4 regions of the Mesorhizobium sp. B4-1-1 genome follow, and region 1 is predicted to be linked to each of the others. Evidence: riboswitches for the same ligand, from Rfam matches in the RefSeq annotation. Region 1 holds a riboswitch; each other region holds the start of a gene.
The links. A riboswitch is a leader RNA that binds a small molecule or an ion and turns the genes downstream of it on or off. The one in region 1 is predicted to bind cobalamin.

Region 1 (5,059 bases):
CTGGGAAGCGGTCGGCTACAAGGCTCGGCTAGCGGTCGACGGCAACCGCGGCCTGACGGTCGCCGCCGCGATACACCTCGACCGGCTCTGCCAGCAAATCCCCTTCGTCTTCGAACAGCCCTGCAACACGATGGACGAGATCGCGACCCTGAAGGGCCGCATCACGCATCCGGTCTATCTCGACGAAAGCACCGAGGACCAGAACGCCGTGCTGCGCGCGATCTCGCTCGGCATCGCCGACGGCTTCGGCTTCAAGGTCACGCGGCTTGGCGGCCTCACCAAGATGACGACGGTGCGCGATCTCTGCGCCATCCGTTCGCTGCCGCACAGCTGCGACGACGCCTGGGGCGGCGACATCATCGCGGCGGCCTGCGTGCATCTGGCCGCCACGGTCGAGCCGCGCCGCATGGAAGGCGCCTGGATCGCGCAGGAATACATCAAAGGCCATTTCGACGCGAAGCACCCGATCGTCATCAAGCAAGGCCACATCGCCGTACCGCAACGGCCGGGGCTGGGCGTGAAACCGGAGCCCGGCATGTTCGGCAAGCCGGTCGCCATCTACGGGCCCTGAGCGGACGCGCCTGGAACAGCGCCGGTCGATCACCTTCGCGATGCCACGGATCGTTCCGCCCTGTCCTGCGTTCTCGTGACACGCAAGGAGGAACGGCAATGGACGACGATCGGACCGAGAAGATCAGGCAGCGTGCCTATGAGATATTTCAACGCGAGGGCGGTATCCTCGGCAATCACGAACGGCACTGGCAACAGGCCGAGTTGGAGATCGACCGCGAGGCGGCCCTGCCGCTGACAGCGGACGATGCTCTGCCCGAAACGCGCGAGATCGACAGCGCCGATGTGCTCACGGTGGAGGCGCTTGCCATGCGCACCGGCATTTCCGGCGATGAGGCGCAGGAACTGCTCGACCGGCTGGGCAACGACCGCGCGGCGATCGAGCAGGCGGCGCGGAGTCTGAAAGCGAAGGGGCGGAGTTGATCCATATTAAATCGAGCGCGAGTTGAGGTGGGAAGCACGGCCTGCAACAGGTAAGCGAGCAGCGCCACCCAAACGGCTGTCCTGCTCATTCGCAAATCCCTGCTGGTCCGGCAGTGGACGCGCTCGCGGCGGCTGCGTTCCCGATATGCCAGGTTGCACGTCGCCTTGGGCAGGATCAAATCAGGAATTGCTGAGCGGCGAGCCCGCGTATCAGTCTTTCGGCGCGTTGCTGTAGAGCGCCACGCCGATGCGGTCGTTGCGCCGCCACCGCACCCAAGCGCGATAGGCCGTATCGTCGGCCGGGACCTCGAGCAGGAAGCGGTCTGGGATCTCCACATCGGCGCCGATGCGCAATTCCGCACCTTGCTCGTGCTGATTTCTGACCGAGCAGCCGATCCTAACGCCGGCGGCGATGATCGTGGCTTCCTTGAGCACGAATTCGCGCGCATGAAGACGGCGCTCGGTCTCGGGAAAATTGGCCATATCCGACGGGCTCCTCAGGCAAGGCTCTCCTCGCAACCGGGCAGCACCATAGCAGCGAGGCGTTTCCGTTCCGTTAGCAATCACTGAAACGCGGAACGGCAGCTTCATAGGCCGACCGCGTTCATCGGGATCTTTCACGCCCAGAGGGTTCAACCAGAGACGATGACACCGCTCGCATGCAGCACCCAGCGGCGGCCGTCGCCGCGGAACTCGGTGAGCGACAGCGGCTCGATGTCGATCTTCCAGACCGAGGAAAGCGGCGCGCCCAGAACATGCACCATGGCCGCGCGGATCGGCAGGGCGTGCGTGAGCCCGATGGTATGACCGCTCTCGGAAGCGAGGCGCTCCATCAGCGCGGCGCCGCGCCGGGCGACGGCGGCAAGCGATTCGCCGCCATGGGGCGCCGCGTCCGCATCGGCGAACCAAGCCGCCATGCCTTCCGGATCCTCTGCCTGCACCTCCTCGAAGCCTTTGCCGGCCCAGCGCCCGAAGTCCTGCTCACCAAGCAGCGGCTCGACCGTCGCCTCGAGGCCGAGCGCCTCGGCCGTCTGCCGCGCGGCAAGCGCCGGACTCGTCCAGACGCGGTCGGCGCGGCGCAGCGAAACGGCCAGCGCAGCGGCGCGGTCGATGGCTTGCGGCTCCAGCCCCTCGTCACTCGGAAAGCGCCTCTTGCGCATGGACCGCGTCGCGCCGTTTGCGATCATCGTAAGGCGGGCGAGCATCCCAAAACTCCCTGGTCCAGTGAAATTTCGGCCGCGCGAAGCCGTGTTGGCCATTACATGTCGTTGACAGGCGAACGAAGTGCTGACAAGTGTTTTAGCGCTATACGGGATTGGAAGCCGGTGCGAGTCCGGCACGGTCGCGCCACTGTGATCGGCACCAGCCGAAAGTCAGGCCTTATTCCGCAGCATTGTTCGATCAACGGGACGCAGTATCCCACGGGAGGTCAATATGTCCGACACCACCTTCGCCCCCAGCTACGGTCCGGTTGCGATTCCGGTTCGCGAGCTTCTGCCCTGGGCCATCTTCGCCGGCCTGCTGTTGATGCTGGCGATCTATTTCGTCGGGGCGGAAGAAGGCGCGACGTCGCTGATCCGCGGCACCTATGTGCACGAATTCGTGCATGACGGCCGCCACCTGCTCGGCTTCCCCTGCCACTAAGACGGGGTCAGCATCGCTGAACTCGCTTCGATTCTGGTCTAACGCGATTCCGGACGGAAAACCGGCACGCAGTTTTCCTGGAATTGCTGGGTTGGTTTAACGCTATTCCGGACGGGAAAACCGCTACGCACTTTCCCTGGAATTGCTTAGAGGGTTAACGACATGGTCGGAAAACTTTTGCTGCGCGGCATGCTTGTCGGGCTGGTTGCGGGGATTCTGGCATTCGCCTTCGCCCGCGTCTATGGCGAGCCGCAGGTCGACAAGGCGATCGCCTTCGAGGAACAGCAGGCCCAGGCGGCCGGCGAGGCGCCGCAGCCCGACATGGTCAGCCGGGTCACGCAGGCCGGCATCGGTCTCGCGACCGGCGTGCTGGTCTATGGCGCCGCCCTCGGCGGGCTGTTCTCGCTGGTCTTCGCCTATGCCTATGGCCGGCTGGGTTCGCTTGGGCCCCGTGGCACTTCGGCGCTCATAGCGCTGCTCGGCTTCCTGGCGGTGATCGTGGTGCCCAGCCTCAAATACCCGGCCAACCCGCCCGCGGTCGGCAATGCCGAGACCATCGGCTACCGCACGGAATTGTTCTTCATCATGATCGTGGTCTCGATCGCGGCGATGGTGGCGGCGGTCGGCCTAGCGCAGCGGCTGTGGACCCGGCTCGGCGCCTGGAACGCCTCGATCGTGGCTGGGCTGGCCTTCCTCGTGGTCTTCGCGCTGGTGAAGGCAGCCCTGCCCGACATCAACGAAGTACCGGAGAACTTCTCGGCGACGGTGCTGTGGCAGTTCCGCGTCGCCTCGCTCGGCATCCAGCTTGTGCTATGGACCGTCGTCGGGCTCGGCTTCGGCGCGGTTGCCGAGCGCGTGGTCGCGGCGCGCGACCAGCGCAGCCCTGCCCGCCGCTTCGCCTGAAATCCGATGCGTCGGCCGCCACGGTTCCTTGCCCTGGCGGCCATTTTCTTTTTGGCAACCGCCCTTTCGATCATGACGGCGGTAGCACCCGCCGAAGCGCATAGCGGATCCTTCGCCCCGCCTCCTCCCGGCATCCAGATCCCGAGCCTGACCCACGGCCAGATGGCCGTGATCGCGCGCTACCGCGGCGAGATCCTCGAGCTCGCCCAGCGCCAGACCGCGACCGACCCGACCTTCCGGCGGCTCTACAATCACGGCAATCTGCAATTCACCTATTGCCTCTGGGGCCTGATGCCGGGCAGCCTCGGCGACGAGGAGAGCCCCTTCAACGAATGCAGCCACGCCTACCTCGCCACCGCCAAGGCGCTGCTCACTTATATGGCGACGATGCCCTCAGCCGAACGCAACGCGAAAGCACTAATCTCCGATATCGACGCCGACATGGTGCGCAGCGGCGCGTCGTGGATCCTGTGCCAGTATAGCGGCGAGGCCTTCAGCACCGGCGCCGTCGTCGAGCCCAGATGGCGCGACATGGTCTTCCACCTGCCGAGCCTCTGCGTGCTGCTTGCCACGATGGCGGCGCTCGTCGTCGCCGCATGGTCCATCTTCGGCACGCCGCGCGCCCGCGCGGCCTAGCCGAGCGCTGCGCGCCGGCGTAAGCATCGGCAATTGTCCGGTTCCCGGATTCGCAGCCGCCAGCCATGTTCGCCCCCGAAGCCTTCGCCGTCACCGCCGCCTTGTGCAGCGCGCTGAGCTCCATGTTCCTGAGCGAGCTCAAGGGCCGCGTTCCCCTGCTCCAGCTTGCCCGCTGGCAGATGCTCGCGACCTTCGTGATGACCGGCTCGGTGTCGTTGGCGATCGGCGGCTGGCACACGATCGGACCAAGGGAGTTCTGGCTGCTTGCCGGATCGGGCTTCGCCGGCATCAGCATTGCCAGCACGACCTATTTCGCCACCATCTATTCGGTCGGCCCGCGTATCACGGCGTTGCTCTTCTCGCTTACCTCGCCTTTCGCCCTGGCGCTCGGCTATCTCGTGCTCGGCGAAACCATCAGCCGCTGGCAGGCGCTGGGCGTGGCGCTGGCGCTTGCCGGCATCGTGCTTGCCATCGGCATGCCGCGGCGGTTCCTCATGCGCGGCGACCTGGCGCCGGCGATGCCGGTCCTCACCCCTTCCACCGTGCCGGTCAGCACCGCGCCCGGCCCGCCGCTCACCGGGCGCCTGGGACCAGGCATCGTGCTCGGCGTCACGACCGCATTCGGCCAGGCGATCGGCACCCTTTTGGCGCGGCCGGCCATGGCCGCCGGCGTCGAGCCGTTCAGCGCCATGGCGCTGCGCTCGGGCCTAGCCGTGATCCTGTTCATCGCGCTCGCCGCGACGCCGTTCGGCAGGGGCAAGCGGGAGGCCGTCCGGTTCGGCACGGTCGGGCTCGCCGTGCTTTCCGCCTTCGTCGGCACCTCGCTCGGCATGTCCTGCCTGATGGCCGCGCTGCGCACCGGCAATGCCGGCATCATCTCGAC
Region 2 (5,059 bases), on a different contig from region 1:
CGGCATAGCCGCCTTCCTGCCGATCCCGGGTCTGAGCGGCCTGGTCGGCTTCATCAACACCATCATCCGTATCTCGCTGACCTATGTCGACGAGATCATCCTCGGCTACAACATCCGCATCAAATCGAGCACGCCTTTCGAGACGGCCAGGCAAGGCGTCGTCCTCTACGCCCAGAACGGCAAGCACATGGTCAAGAACGCCGTCTGGCTGGCGGCGATCATGTGGGGCGTGTCCTTCGTCATCTTCCTTTTGATGCTGGCGCCCGCGGCCGCGATCCTCTGGGTCATGCCGGGCCAGCTTGCCGGCTGGGCTTTCGTGCTGGCCATCGTCTTTGCCTGGGCCTTCAAGGCGGCCTTCATCGAGCCCTTCGCCATTGCCTCGCTGATGCAGGTCTATTTCGCAGCCATCGAGGGCCAGGTGCCCAATCCCGAATGGGACCCCCGGCTGGCCGAGGCCTCGTCCAAGTTCAGGGAACTGCGCGACAAGGCGCTGGGCTCCTTCGGCGGCGGCTCGCGCTGGGATACGCCCCGGGCCGCCTGATCAGGATTTCGAAGGACGGCCTAAAGCGCGTCGCGTCGAAACGGATTCACGCGACGCGCTTTAGGTCGTTGCTTGATGCATGTCGTTGTCGCAAACCGAGGTCACTTTTGCGCGACATGCATTAGCCTTGCGATCGCCGATTTGAGCGGCGCCTCGCCGGCGCCGCGAAAAGTCTCGCTCATCACAAGCTCCGGCAGCGATAGGCGCTTTCCCCAGCCATGCGCCTCGAGGTCAGGCTTCGGCGCGAAGGCAGAGACGCGGCCGACGCAGAGATAGGCGATCGGCGTCACATGTTCCGGGATCGACAAGAGCTGCTTCAGCGCTTCCGTCTCGATGATGCTGACCCAGCCGACGCCGACACCCTCGGCCCGCGCCGCCAGCCAGAAATTCTGCACCGCGCAGACGGTGCTGTAGAGGTCCATCTCCGGATTGTGCCAGCGCCCGAGCGGCGAATCCTTCGACCGCTGCCGGTCGCAGGTGATGCACAGATTGAGCGCGCTTTCGCAGATGCCCTCGAGCTTCAGCTTTCGGTACAGCGCCTGCCGTTCCGCCTCGATCGCCGGCAGCTCCTGCTCGCGCGCGGCGAGGAACAGGTCGCGCACCTGCCGACGCCTGCCTGCATCGCGGATGACGATGAAGTTCCACGGCTGCATGTAGCCGACCGACGGCGCATGATGCGCGGCGGTGATCAGCCGCGCCAACACGCTGTCGTCGAGATCGTCGGGGACAAAATGGCTGCGCACGTCACGCCTGGTGAACATCGCCCGATAGACCGCGTCGCGCGCCAATTGGTCAAAGTCGTCGCCGCTCGCGGCGATCGCTGCTGCCGTCATCGCTTTTCCCCTTGCGACAAGCAATTTCCCGCCTGACCAAGCGGAAAACCATGTCTGCCGGGCCGGTCTTCTGGCTCGGGATCCTCCCGCATCCGGCGCCTTCCCGTCATCGACAGTGGCTTTGCCGGCGCGGTCCCCCTCACAGCGTTGGGCACGCCACGGAGTTCAACCGTGTTCCCGATTCTCCCGCGTCGCGGGCACCAGGCAGCGAGGAGACTTTACAGCGTAGCCTAAGCCGCGCCAATGGCGCCAGCGACACGGGCTGGCGCAATTTTCCCCAGCCATTCGGCTTTCCAAACATGGTCATCCGCGCCGCGGGTGCCTAGATTAGGCGCCATGGCCACCCGTCTCTACACGCATCCGATCTTCCTGGAACACCTCACGCCGCCCGGCCACCCCGAGCGGCCCGACCGCCTGCGCGCCATCGAACGCGTGCTCGACGACGACGCTTTTTCGGCGCTCGACCGCGTCAAGGCGCCGGAAGGCGATGAGAAAACGATCCTCTATGCGCATCCCGAGGATTTCGTCGAGCGCGTGCGCGCGGCGATCCCTGAGAACGGGATCGTGTCGATCGACGCCGATACCAGCGCCAGCCCGAAAAGCTGGCAGGCCGTGGTGACGGCGATCGGCGGCGCCAACGCGGCGGTGGACGACGTCTTCGAGGGCCGCGCGGCAAACGTCTTCGTCGCCGCCCGTCCGCCGGGTCACCACGCCGAAAAGACCACCGCGATGGGCTTCTGCCTGTTCAACACGGCCGCGATCGCCGCCCGCTACGCGCAGAAGAAGCATCAGGCCGAGCGCGTCGCCATCGTCGACTGGGACGTCCACCACGGCAACGGCACGCAGGACATTTTCTGGGACGACCCGTCGGTGCTCTATTGCTCGACGCACCAGATGCCGCTTTATCCCGGCACCGGAGCGAAAAGCGAAACCGGCGCCGGCAACATCATCAACGCGCCGCTCGCGCCGCAGACCGGCAGCGACCTGTTCCGCGACGCCTTCCTGTCGCGTGTGCTGCCGTCCATCGATGCCTTTGCGCCGGACCTGATCATCATTTCAGCCGGCTTCGACGCGCACCACCGCGATCCGCTGGCCGAGATCAATCTGACCGAGGACGATTTCGACTGGGCAACCGGGCAATTGATGGAACGCGCCGGCCGCCACAGCTCCAACAGGCTCGTCAGCCTGCTTGAAGGCGGCTACGATCTGCAGGGACTGGCATTTTCAGTCGCCGCCCATGTCGGGCGGCTGATGAAGGGATAGGGTATGGCATTGGAAGACAATGAGGACGTCAAGGCGATGAGCTTCGAACAGGCGCTCGACGCGCTGGAGAAGATCGTCGATGATCTTGAGCGTGGCGACGTCCCGCTCGACCAGTCGATCAAGATCTATGAGCGCGGCGAAGCGCTGAAGGCGCATTGCGACCGGCTGCTGAAAGCGGCCGAGGACAAGGTCGAGAAGATCAGACTGTCGCGCGACGGCAAGCCGGTAGGAACGGAGCCGTTGGACGCAGAGTAATTTGGACGACGGTGAGGCAGACAAAGCAGGTAAGGAGTTCAAGCTATGTGCCGCAACATCAAGACCCTGGCCAATTTCGAGCCACCGGCGACCAATGACGAAGTGCATGACGCAGCGCTGCAATTCGTGCGCAAGCTGAGCGGCTCGACCAAGCCCTCCAAGCGCAACGAGCATGCCTTCCACCATGCGGTCGAGGCGATCACAGCTATCGCGCGCGAATTGATCGATTCGCTCGAAACCAACCAGGAACCGCGCAATCGCGAGGAAGAAGCTGCCAAGGCGAAGGCCAGGTCGGCGCTGCGTTTCGCCTGAGGATCCGACATGAGCTTCTTTCCGGGAAACGATCCTGAACCGGGCGATGCCTTCGCCTGCGACCAGATCGAGTTGATGGTCGTCCCCAACGCCAAGGACATTGGCGGCTTCGAGGTGCGCCGCGCCCTGCCGACGGCGAAGCGCCGTCTGGTCGGGCCGTTCATCTTCTTCGACCGCATGGGGCCGGCGATCCTGCGCGCCGGCCATGCGCTCGACGTGCGCCCGCATCCGCATATCGGGCTTTCCACCGTCACCTATCTGTTCGACGGCAAGATCAGGCATCGGGATTCGCTCGGCACCGAAATGGTGATCGCGCCGGGCGACGTGAATTTGATGACAGCCGGGCGCGGCATCGTTCATTCCGAGCGCACGCCGGAGGAACTGCGCGGCGCGCCGATGTCGGTCTCTGGCCTGCAGACCTGGCTGGCGCTGCCCGACGGCAAGGAGGAGATTGCCCCGGTGTTCGCTAACACGTCGGTGGCCCGCTTGCCGCAGATCGATGCCGAGGGTGTCAGCGGCCGCGTCGTCATTGGCGCGTTCTCAGGACTGCGCTCGCCCGTGGCGACCGCCTCGGACACGCTTTACGCCGATCTCAGGCTGGCGGCGGGCGCGAGCGTGAAGATCCCGGCCGATGCCGAGGAGCGCGCCATCTACACGCTGGAAGGCGACGTCTCGATCGCCGGCGATATTTTCCCGGCCGAGCGGCTCCTGGTGTTCAAGCCGGGCGAGGAGATCATCGTTTCCTCCGAGCGCGGCGCGCATTTCATGCTGTTCGGCGGGGCTTCGCTCGGCTCCAAGCGCTATATCTGGTGGAATTTCGTGTCGTCCTCGAAGGAACGCATCGAGCAGGCCAAGCAGGAATGGAAGACAGGCCGCTTCGATATCGTTCCCGGCGATGAAGAAGAGTTCATCCCGCTGCCGGAGAATTAGGGTCCGCTTGCGCGTCACTGGCGCGCATTTACATTCGTCCGCCGGCGGCCTATTCCGCGCATGATTATGGCGCAATCTGCTGATAGCGCCGTGTCGATCGATTGACGCAGGACGCGCCCGAGTGAAGCCAGACACGCCGCTGCTCGACAAAGTCCGCATTCCGGCGGATTTGCGGACGCTCGATGAGGGCGCGCTGCCGCAATTTGCCGCGGAACTGCGCGCCGAGCTTATCGACGCCGTCTCGCAGACCGGCGGCCACCTCGGCGCCGGCCTCGGCGTCGTCGAGCTGACGGTTGCCCTGCATTATGTCTTCGACACCCCGAACGACCGGCTGATCTGGGACGTCGGCCACCAGGCCTATCCGCACAAGATACTGACCGGCCGCCGCGAGCGCATCCGCACGCTGCGCCAGGAGAGCGGCCTCTCCGGTTTCACCCGGCGCGCCGAGAGCGAATACGACCCGTTCGGCGCCGCGCATTCGTCGACCTCGATCTCGGCAGGCCTCGGCATGGCCATGGCGCGCGACCTGTCGGGCGGCCGCAACAATGTGATTTCCGTCATCGGCGACGGCTCGATGTCGGCCGGCATGGCCTTCGAGGCCCTGAACAATGCCGGGGCGCTCGACGCCCGGCTGATCGTCATCCTCAACGACAACGACATGTCGATCGCGCCGCCGACCGGCGCCATGAGCGCCTATCTGGCCAGGCTCGCCTCCGGCAAGGCTTATCTCGGCCTGCGCGATTTCGGCAAGAAGCTGACATCCTATCTCGGCAAGCGCGCCGACCGCGCCATCACCCGGGCGGTCGAGCATGCGCGCGGCTACGTCACCGGCGGCACCCTGTTCGAGGAGCTCGGCTTCTATCACATCGGCCCCATCGACGGGCACAATCTCGAACATCTGATCCCGGTGTTGAAGAACGTGCGC
Region 3 (5,059 bases), on a different contig from region 1:
GGTTTAATAACCGGTCAGAGCCGGTTACGCATCAGCAAGATGACGACGAAGAACGCGCCGAGCGAGCTGGTGATGATGCCGATCGGCAGTTCCTGCGGTGGCAAAAGCGTGCGGGCCAGCAGATCGCTCGCCAACAGCAGGATGGCGCCGAACAGCGCGCAGGCGATGACCAGATTGCGATGCAAGGGGCCGGAGAGCGGCCGGCTGAGATGCGGGATCATCAGGCCGACGAAGCCGATGACGCCGGCCACGGCAACGAGAATGGCGGTCGCCAGGGCGGCGACGAGGAATGTCGCGCGGCGCATCCTCGCCACCGACACGCCAAGGCTCTCGGCGGCGCTTTCGCCGGCGAGGAAAGCATCGAAGCGGCGGTGGTTCCACAGGCCATAGGCGAGGATGATGCCAGCGCCAAGCGCCGCCAGGCCGATATTGTCCCAGCGGGCAAGACCGAGCCCGCCCATGGTCCAGAACAACACCGAGTGGGCGGCGCGCTGGTCGCCGGCGAACACGAGATAGTTGGTCAAGGCAGTGAATAGAAATGAGACGGCGAGGCCGGCCAGGATCAGCCGCTCGGGCCCCTGCCCCTTCACCCGCGACACCAGCAGAAGCACAATCGCCGCCGCCAGCACGCCGCCGGTGAAGGCGGCAAGCGGCAGCGTCCAGACGCCGAACGTGTCGCCGAATACGGTGATGACGGAGACCGCGCCCGCCGCCGCGCCCGAGGAGAGGCCAAACAGGAACGGATCGGCGAGGTCGTTGCGAGTGACCGTCTGTAGCAGCGCGCCGACCACGCCAAGGCCGGCGCCGACGGCGATCGCCAGCAACGTGCGCGGCAGCCTCAGGTCGACGACGATGCTGCCGACCGGGCCGGATGGGCTCTGGCTGCCCAGTCCGGCCGCATGCGCCAGTGCGCCAACGACCTGGCGCAGAGGTATCAGCGTCGAGCCATAGGCGATCGAAAGCAGCCCGAGCGCGACCAGCAGCGTCGCGCCAAGCATCATGGCCAAAGCGAACGATCGGCGGCGCAGATTCACGGCGTGGGACCTGCCGCCGCGATACCGGCGTTCGGGATTAGCCGAGGCATCCGCGACTTCGTCGATGCCGCAAGGGGCCGTCCACCCATCATTCCGGGGCGAAGCAGGCGCGAAGCTCCGTCGCGTAGATGCCGTGACCTGGCACGAGAAGTGCCACGGTGCGGAATTCTGAGCAGCGGCAACGCCTCGGCGTCACGGAATGGATCCTTGGGTCTGCGCCGCCTCGCTTCGCTCCTTGCTCCGCCCGTGGATGACGAAGTCGCGAGTGTTTTGGCCAATCTCCAAAGCGGTCGATTCACAGGCACACGATCCGTCAATGAAGCCATCCCCACCCCTTCAGAACCCCAGACCTAAAACGCTTCCGGATGCATGGCCCTGGCGATCTTGCCGATCGCCTCGATATTGGCGGGTCCGGGCGTCAGCTCGGCGTAGCGCAGAGCGACGAAGCGCTCGTTCCTGACAGCGTCGGTCTCCTTCATGGCCGGATGGACTTTAAGGAAATCGAGCAGCTTCCTGTAGCCGCCGCCATCCTGGTAATCGAGCAGGATAAGGAACTGCGGATTGCGCGAGGCGACCGTCTCCCAGTCGGTGTTGCCCCAGCTCGTCTCCATGTCGGCCATGATGTTTTCGCCGCCGGCGGCTGCGATCATGGCGTTGGGAATGGCGAACTTGCCGGCGGTGAAGGGCTTGTCCTCGCCGGAATCGTAGAGGAACACGCGCGTGCCCTTGCGGTCGCCGACCTTGGCGGTGATATCGGCAAGCTCGGCCTTCCAGCCGGCGACCAGCTTTTCGGCCTCCGTCTCCTTGCCGAAGATCTTGCCGAGCTTCTCGACGTCGCCATAGAGCAAGTCCATCGAGGCGGCGGGCCGGTTCTTGTCGAGATGGACGCAGCTTTCGGTCAGCACCAGCGTCTTGATGCCGTGCGGGGCGAGCGTGTCGGGCGTGACCTCGCCGCCCGGTTTCATGCCGTAGTACCAGCCGGCGAAGAAGAAATCCGGCTGCACGGCAACGAGGTTTTCCAGCGTCGGATATTTTGGCGCCAGCTCCGGGATGGAGCCCTGCTCCGCCTTGAACTCGGGGCCGACCTTGTACCAGCCGGTGATGCCGGTAAGCCCGACGATCGACGGCTGCAGCTTCAGCGCGAAGGCCATCTCGGCCATGTTGAGGTCCTGGATGACGGCGCGTTCTGGCGGTGCATCGAAGGTGAGCGGCTTGCCGCAGCTGTCGACGGTGACCGGGAAGGCGAAGGCGGCCGAGGCGAGAAGCGAGAAGGCAAACGACAAAGCGAGGCGTTTCACGGGGTGGTGCTCCTTGTTTGGGTTGGGCAGGCTCAGGATGACGAGGAAGCGCGCGTGGGCAGTTCGAAGACGGTGAGCTCGCGGTCCTCGGTCGGGTGCCGCAGGCGCAGCACGTCGATGCCGAAAACCTCGCGGATATGCGGCTGCGCCAGCGCCTCGCGGGGCGGCGCCAGCGCGTGCAGCCGGGCGTTGCTCATCACCGCGACGTTGGTGGCGAAGGGCGCCACCAAGGCGAGATCGTGCAGCACGGCGACCACGGTCATGCTGAATTCGGCCACCAGTTCGAGCAGTTCTGCGCGGGCGCGCGGATCAAGGTGGTTGGTCGGCTCGTCGAGGAACAGGATCTTCGGCTCTTGCGCGATGGCACGGGCGAGCTGCGCGCGCTGGCGCTCGCCGCCGGAGAGCGAGCCGATGCTGCGCGCGAGCAGTGGCAAGAGCCCGGTCCGGCGCAGTGCTTCGACGACGATGTCGCGGTCGTCGTGCCGGCGCCTCAGGCCGGCATGCGGGACGCGGCCAAGCTCGACATAGTCGATGAGCGCCAGCCGTGGATCCGGCTGGTCCGTCTGGCCGACGACGGCGATGCTGAGCGCCCGCTCGGCGGCGGTGATCCTATCCAGCCGGCGCCCGGCCAGGCGAACCTCGCCGTGGCTCGGCGACAACGCCCCGCACAACATGCGCAGCAGAGTCGTCTTGCCGGCGCCGTTCGGGCCGATGATGGCGAGGCGCTCACCCGCCGCCAGCGACAGGCTGACATCCTCGACCAGCGTCCGGCCGTTTGCCGTGGCGCCCAGATCGCGGGCTTCAAGCAGGGGCGCGCTCACCGGACTTGCTCCCTGGCCTTACCCGCGGCGGGGATGCGCGCCAGTATCTTGCCGGCGAGCCTTGCCGGGCGCTGGCCGGAATTGCACCAGCCGTCGGGCAGCGAGGCATAGAGCCTGGCAAATTCCACCAGCGCGCCGGCGTCGGTGCCCCTGTCGATGGAACCGAAGAGATAGGTGGCTTTGCCTTGCGCCTTGAAGGCCACGGTGAGCGGCCGCGCGCAACCCGCCATGCAGTCGATGGTCTCGACGGCAAAAGAAGGCGCCGGTTGCAAGGAAAGCCTGGAACGCAGGTCGGCGCACAAACCCTCGCCGGACCTCAGCCCGGTCACGGTATCGCGACACAGAGAACAGACGATGATGCGATGGCTCGAGCGTTTCACCGTTTCACGGAAACGGCGAACCGCTCTATCTCTTTGTTTTGACGCAATTCCAGACGGAAAACCGCTACACACTTTTCCTGGAATTGTTCTCGAGGCGTCCAACATTTCCGTCACTTTCCAAAATGGCGACGGAAGGATGCTGGACGAGCCGGCCGACAAGACCGGCGCCCGCGTCTCCTCCCGGCACACCCCGTCCGGTCAACTCATGTCGATGGCAGGTCTCCTGGCTCGCGGGTCGTTGCGCCATCCGCCTTCCCAGCCTTGCCGGCCAGTGGCGTTTCGGATGGAACTCGCCGCTCACAGTTGCGGGGGCAGCCACGGGTTCAATCCAGACCGGATCTCACCGTGTTCCCTTTTCACCCCTCGCCTTGCGGCTCGGGGACCATGACGCAGCCATCGTAGGTTGTCCGCGTGCGAGTCGCAACGGCTTCTGTCCGCCCATGGCGCGAAAGACATGGCGGGATCCTCGTGTCGGTGCCGCAAGTCGCTTGCTTCGTTTTGATATGTAATAACATTACCAAATAGAATACGCTGCCTTGGCTTGTCAACGTCATTCGACTTCGCTCGAAGCGCAATTTCGATCAAACTGGCCGCCGGTGCGGGGACTAGTGTCGCCCCGCCAGATGCGAGGAAACATGAACCCGACCGAGAAAGCGCTGTGGTTTGTCGAAAGCCATCTGCCGGACGCGATCAGCCTCGACGAAATAGCGGCAAGCAGCGGCGTGTCGCGCTTCCATGTGACGCGCGCCTTCGGCGCCGCCACGGGACGATCGGTCATGGGTTATATGCGAGCGCGCCGCTTGAGCGAAGCGGCGCGCAAGCTGGCCGGCGGCGCGCCCGATATTCTTTCGGTCGCGCTCGATGCCGGCTACGGCTCGCATGAGGCTTTCACGCGGGCCTTTCGCGAGGCGTTCGGCACCACGCCGGAATTGGTGCGCGCGCAAGGCTCGACCCAAAACCTCGACCTCGTGGAGCCCATTCTGATGGACAGTTCGCTTCTCACCACTCTCGAGCCGCCGCGCTTCGAGACCAGCCGCCCCTTCCTCATCGCCGGTCTCGGCGAGCGCTACAGCTGCGAGACCAGCGCCGGCATTCCAATGCAATGGCAGCGCTTCGCACCCTATATCGGCAACGTTCCAGGCGAAGTGCCTGGCGTCTTCTACGGCGTGTGCACGAATGGCGACGATGCCGGCAATTTCGACTATGTCGTCGGGGTCGAGGTGACGGATTTCTCCGATCTGCCGAAGGATTTCTATCGCGTGCGTGTGCCGGCGCGGAAATACGCGGTGTTCTCGCATCGCGAGCACATCTCGGCCATCCGCCGGACCATCAACACGATCTGGAACAGCTGGCTGCCGCCATCCGGCCACGAAATCGCCGACGCGCCGGAATTCGAGCGCTATGGACCCGAATTCGACGCGCGCACCGGCAATGGCGGGTTGGAGATCTGGTTGCCGGTGAAGGGGTGAGCGCCTTCCCCTCACCTTGTGGGAGAAGGCAAAGAGCTAAAGTTCCAGATCCCACGT
Region 4 (5,059 bases), on a different contig from region 1:
CCGGCGCCTGGCGCCAATCTATCCGTTCTGCCTTGCCCCATGCCGCCTCTACTGCATCACGCGCTACCCCCGGGAGTTCGTCCGAAAGGTCGAGGTAGTCCTGCAGGGCAAGGCCAAACCCACCAACCTCCAACACATCCAGCAACTCCCGTGGTGATTGCGGAATCCCCTCAACCACGTAGCCCTGTTCCTTCAGGTCATGCAGCATGGCGAGCACGCTTGACGGCACATCAAGCCCGACGGCATAGCCGGTCCGCCCGGGCGCGCTCGGATAATCCGGGATCAGGATGGCCAGCTTGCGCTCGACCCGCTCCGTGCGTTGCAGGCGGATAAACGCCGCGATCCGCTTGGCAACCTGCGCGACACGGTCCGCTTCGGGCTGGTTGGCGAAGGCGCGGAAGGCGAGCGCCGGGTCGGTTTCGACCTCGCCCTTGAACGAGATCGCGCCGGCAAGGATACGGCCGTCGAGCTCGGGCAGCACGACATGCATGGCGAGATCGGCAGGCGCCAGGCCGCGCTGGTTCTTCTCCCAGACCTCGCGTCTTGTCGTGGCGACGATGACCTGGAACACCGGCACACCGGCACGGTCGAACAGGGTTTCGGCGCCGGGTTCCGCGCCGGAGGCGAAGGCGGTGGCGGTGACGATGGCGGCGGGATTCAGCGAGGCGATCGCGTTTTCGACGAAGGCGAGAGACGCCGGATCCTTGAGGCTGGAAACGAAGATCGGCACAGGGACCATGCCTTGCGAATGTAACGCCTCGGCCAACGCGTCGATCGGCGCGATGTCTGCGGCAAGCAGCATGGAACGGTAGAAGAGGATGGGGACGACGAGGTTGCCAGCGCCGAGTTCCGTCGCCCCCCTCTCTGTCCGGCCGGACAGAGAGGGGGGCGACGGATCGCCGACATCGATGATCTCAGGCTTCTCCACGACTCCCAGCCCCGGCCGATAGTACCCCGCCTTCGGCACTTTGACCGGTTCGGCCACGGCCGCATCCGACCCGGCAAGTCGCGCCAGCCTTTGCACCAGCGCGCTCATATTGGCCGGGCCGCCCTCGCGGAAATAGCCGAGCAGGGCGTCGATCTCGGCGCGCGGCAGGGTCGAGGCTTCGATCAGCCGCTGGTCCTCGTCATGGCTTTCGCCGGGCAGCAGCGCCAGCTTGATGCCGCGGTCGCGCGCGACCGCGGCGAGCTGGTCGCAGCCGTAACGCCACCACTCAAAGCCGCCGAGGATGCGCACCAGGACGACCTTGGCGTGACGGGCGACGCTGTCGATCCACAGATCCACCGACATCGGATGGCGAAGGTCGCGAAGGGCCGCCAGCCGCATCGAGGGTAGCCGCTCCGCATCGGCCTTCCAGGCGGTGGCCAGACCGGCGAGATCGCTGTCGGTGAAGGACAGGGCCACGACATCCGCAGGCGTCTGCCTGAGGTCGATCGGCTCGGCGAGATCGTCGAGCGAAGCGGATGTGGTGGCGAGGATGTGCATCGTTTTTTGGTGTTGGCCTCAGCCGGCGAGGATACGCTCGATCGCCGGGCGGTTCAGTCCCTTGAGGCCGATGACGACGAGCCGCGAGCGGCGGTCGTCCTCGGCCGTCCAGGCGCGGTCGTAATAGTGGTTGACGCGCGGGCCGACGGCCTGGAGCAAAAGCCGCATCGGCTTGCCGCCAACCTCGACGAAGCCTTTGACGCGCAGCACGTTTTCCTGCTCGGCGGCAAGGGCGACGCGCTCGGCCAACTCGTCGGGATTGGCGACCGACGGGATGTCGATGACGAAGGAATCGAAATCGTCGTGCTCATGGTCGAGCTCGTCGTCGTGATGGGTCTTGCGGTTCTCGATGTCGTCCTCGACGGCGAGCCCGAGGCCGAGCATTACCGACGGGTCGACCTTGCCCTGCGCGGTCGGAACGACCTTCACGGCGCGCGCGACATGCTTGCCGATGACGGCGTTCGCACGCTGCGACCCGGCCGCATCCATCAGGTCGCTCTTCGACAGGATGATCAGGTCGGCGCAGGCGATCTGGTCCTCGAATACCTCTTCGACCGGATCGTCATGGTCGAGCGTCACGTCCGCGGCGCGCTGCGCCTGCAGGGCATTCATGTCGGAAGCGACACGGCCGTCGGCCAGCGCCGGACCGTCGACCACGGCAATGACCCCATCGACCGTCACGCGGCTCTTCACGCTCGGCCACTGGAAAGCCTGGACGAGCGGCTTCGGCAAAGCGAGGCCGGAGGTCTCGATCAGGATGTGATCGACCTTGGGGTTGAGCGACAGGATCTGGTCGAGCGCCGGCACGAAATCGTCGGCGACGGTGCAGCAGATGCAGCCATTGGCGAGCTCGACGATGTTTTCCTCCGGGCAGGTGTCGACGCCGCAGCCTTTCAGGATCTCGCCGTCGATGCCGACATCGCCGAACTCGTTGACGATGATCGCCAGCCGCTTGCCCTTGGCGTTCTCCAGCAGGTTGCGGATCAGCGTCGTCTTGCCGGCGCCGAGGAAGCCGGTGACGACGGTACAGGGCACGCGGGAAACGGAAGCGTTCATGGTCGGTCCTTCAGCATGTCGAGGGGCGGGATGCGGGCAACGAGGCCGCGCTTGAGAGAATCGGGCCGGCCGCGCCAGGGAATCAGGCCGTCGGTCGAGGTGGCGAAGAGTTTCGCGCCGGCAACGAGGTCGGTGCCGCTGGTGGCATTCAGATCGCCGAAGACGTAGCTCCAGCAGCCGTCGCGCAGCAGCGCGGCGCTGAGCCGGCGCTTGCAATTGCCGAGGCATTCAACGGTGCGGATGTTGATGTTTTCGCCGGAGGCAGCCCGGCGCGTGTCCTCGGCGAGCAGCGCGCCGGCACGCGGATGGGCATCCGAGCCGGTTTCGTCGCGGCAGGAGGAGCACACGATGACGGTCACGCCGGCCAGCGCGTCGGGCTCGGACGAAATATCCGCACTATTTGCCGGGAAACTGCCGTTGCGATCCAAAACCAGGCTCCTTGCCCGGAAAACCCGCCGGGCATTCGGATACTTAAAGTCTCAGACGGCAGGTCTCCTGGCTCGCGAGTCGTCGCCTTGAATGCCGCCTTCCCGGGAACATCCCAGTGGTTTTCGGCCGGGGCTCGTCGCTTACAGTTGCGGGGACAGCCGCGGATTTGGGTGTTGGCCCGCACCGCATTCCCTCTTGGCTCCTCCCTTTGCCGGGAGAAGACCGTCTGCGGCGGATTTAGGCTTACGGCCGGGTGCCTGTCAACGCACGGCTACGACATCACGATGTCGGCCAGCGCCGGTCCCAGGTCGCCGGCCGGCGTCACTTCGATCGCTCCCAGGCCGAGCCAGCCCTGCATTTGCTGCAGTTCGTCGAAGAGTTGGACCGCCGTTTCGGCGGGAGCGCCGGTCTCGGCGTAGGCGGCATGGACGCGCAGCACGCTTGCCGGCCGATCGGCCCTCAGATCGACGCGGGCGACGATGCGGTCGCCAAGCAGGAAGGGCAGCACGTAGTAGCCGTATTGGCGCTTTTCGGCCGGCGTGTATATCTCGATACGGTAGCGGAAATTGAACAGCTTTTCGGTGCGCGTGCGTTCGAAAACCAATGGATCGAACGGGGCGAGCAGGGCGCGTGCCTCTATCCGACGCGGAAAGCGGGCGTCCTTGTGGAGATAGGCGGTCTTGTCCCAACTCTCCACCGTCACAGGCAGCAGTTCGCCCGCTTCGACCAGTTCCTGGATGCGGTCTTTCGTATCGCCCGGCGCGAGACGAAAATAGTCGCGGAGGTCGCCATAGGTGGCGATGCCATGGGCGCGGGCCGAGATGCGCAGCAATTCGCGATGCGCGTCCTCGACCGAGGGTACGGGAAGGTCGAGCACAGCCTGCGGCAAAACGCGCTCGGGCAGGTCGTAATAGCGTTCGAAGCCGCGCCGGTAGGCGGTGGTGATGCGTCCGGCCCAGAACAGCCATTCGAATGCGTGCTTGGCCTCGCTCCAGCCCCACCAGCCGCCATTGCCCTTGTGGCCTTCGATGTCGGACGCGGCGATCGGTCCGCGTTCGGCGACCTGCGCATAAATCTCGTCGATCATCGCCTTGCGCTCCCGGCCCCATTTCGCCAGGCCGAGATACATCTCGTCGCCCTGCTCGGCGCGCAGCATGCGCCAGCGCATCAAAGGGTAGGTTTCGACAGGCAGGAACGACGCCTCATGCGCCCAATATTCAAAGACCGCGCGCTTGCGGCTGACCGCGGCGTTGTCGAGCAGCGCAAGCGGGTAGGGGCCGAGGCGAGAATAGAGCGGCATATAATGAGCACGCACCACGGCGCTGACGGAATCGATCTGCAACAGGCCGGTTCGTGAAAGCACGCGAGCAAGGTGGCGGCGATCCGGAACGCCGCCGGGCCTAGGGTCGTTGAATCCCTGCGCTCCGAGCGCAATGCGCCTCGCCATGGCCAGCGAAATCTTGTCCTTCATCGAGGCGTCCTTGCCCTGATCATTTGCCGCATTTTTAGCCGGTGATTCCGACGATGCTAGCAGGCAAATGGCGGGAGATATGTCAGGAGAGAAAAGTGGAGTAAAAAGCGAAGGAAATCAAACAGGAGCGGATCGGACCAGTTTCTTCCGATAAGGCGTCCAGGGCCGCGATTTGAACAAGGTTTGACTTGCGTCACCGAAACCGCTGCGCTAACCCTCGCCGCGTTGCAGCATGGGCCCCCTTAAAACGGTTCAGCGGTTAAACTGTCACGCTTCCGCATTAGAGTTCGTTGCTGTAATCAAAGTGAACTGCCCGCCTAAGGAAAGCCGCCGCATGAGCGCACTCCTGAGTTCATATCTGCCGATCGTCCTGTTCATCGCCGTGGCGCTGGTCGTCGGCCTTGCGCTGCTCATAGCGCCGTTCCTGGTGGCCTACCGCAATCCCGACCCGGAAAAGCTTTCCGCCTACGAATGCGGCTTCAACTCATTTGACGACGCCCGTATGAAATTCGACATCCGCTTCTACCTGGTGTCGATCCTGTTCATCATCTTCGATCTCGAGGTCGCCTTCCTGTTCCCGTGGGCGGTCTCCTTCTCCAAGGTCGGCATGCTCGGCT

Region 2: linked by a shared signal. The riboswitch ahead of bluB (5,6-dimethylbenzimidazole synthase) and the one ahead of FJW10_RS13425 (CbtB domain-containing protein) in region 1 are both predicted to bind cobalamin.
Region 3: linked by a shared signal. The riboswitch ahead of FJW10_RS19535 (DUF1636 family protein) and the one ahead of FJW10_RS13425 (CbtB domain-containing protein) in region 1 are both predicted to bind cobalamin.
Region 4: linked by a shared signal. The riboswitch ahead of FJW10_RS16015 (DUF1636 family protein) and the one ahead of FJW10_RS13425 (CbtB domain-containing protein) in region 1 are both predicted to bind cobalamin.

Annotation. Positions count from the first base shown of each region.
Region 1 is NZ_VFTH01000008.1:62,775-67,833, reverse strand. It holds gene FJW10_RS13445 (mandelate racemase/muconate lactonizing enzyme family protein) at 1-571, shown strand, start outside; gene FJW10_RS13440 (DUF2934 domain-containing protein) at 670-993, shown strand; gene FJW10_RS13435 (PilZ domain-containing protein) at 1,204-1,584, opposite strand; gene FJW10_RS13430 (histidine phosphatase family protein) at 1,626-2,198, opposite strand; adenosylcobalamin (AdoCbl) riboswitch at 2,284-2,427, shown strand; gene FJW10_RS13425 (CbtB domain-containing protein) at 2,428-2,637, shown strand; gene FJW10_RS13420 (CbtA family protein) at 2,800-3,540, shown strand; gene FJW10_RS13415 (hypothetical protein) at 3,592-4,176, shown strand; gene FJW10_RS13410 (DMT family transporter) at 4,242-5,059, shown strand, end outside.
Region 2 is NZ_VFTH01000003.1:94,508-99,566, reverse strand. It holds gene FJW10_RS05230 (hypothetical protein) at 1-541, shown strand, start outside; gene bluB (5,6-dimethylbenzimidazole synthase) at 643-1,374, opposite strand; cobalamin riboswitch at 1,417-1,594, opposite strand; gene FJW10_RS05220 (histone deacetylase family protein) at 1,711-2,637, shown strand; gene FJW10_RS05215 (exodeoxyribonuclease VII small subunit) at 2,641-2,892, shown strand; gene FJW10_RS05210 (DUF2277 domain-containing protein) at 2,938-3,204, shown strand; gene FJW10_RS05205 (pirin family protein) at 3,214-4,134, shown strand; gene dxs (1-deoxy-D-xylulose-5-phosphate synthase) at 4,256-5,059, shown strand, end outside.
Region 3 is NZ_VFTH01000014.1:37,062-42,120, forward strand. It holds partial or broken gene FJW10_RS19515 (phosphatidate cytidylyltransferase) at 1-7, shown strand, start outside; gene FJW10_RS19520 (iron ABC transporter permease) at 15-1,001, opposite strand; gene FJW10_RS19525 (ABC transporter substrate-binding protein) at 1,385-2,332, opposite strand; gene FJW10_RS19530 (ABC transporter ATP-binding protein) at 2,365-3,153, opposite strand; gene FJW10_RS19535 (DUF1636 family protein) at 3,150-3,533, opposite strand; cobalamin riboswitch at 3,729-3,935, opposite strand; gene FJW10_RS19540 (AraC family transcriptional regulator) at 4,169-5,002, shown strand; gene FJW10_RS19545 (bifunctional helix-turn-helix transcriptional regulator/GNAT family N-acetyltransferase) at 5,039-5,059, opposite strand, start outside.
Region 4 is NZ_VFTH01000010.1:86,766-91,824, forward strand. It holds gene cobN (cobaltochelatase subunit CobN) at 1-1,486, opposite strand, end outside; gene cobW (cobalamin biosynthesis protein CobW) at 1,505-2,542, opposite strand; gene FJW10_RS16015 (DUF1636 family protein) at 2,539-2,970, opposite strand; cobalamin riboswitch at 3,010-3,213, opposite strand; gene FJW10_RS16020 (winged helix-turn-helix domain-containing protein) at 3,243-4,442, opposite strand; gene FJW10_RS16025 (NADH-quinone oxidoreductase subunit A) at 4,777-5,059, shown strand, end outside.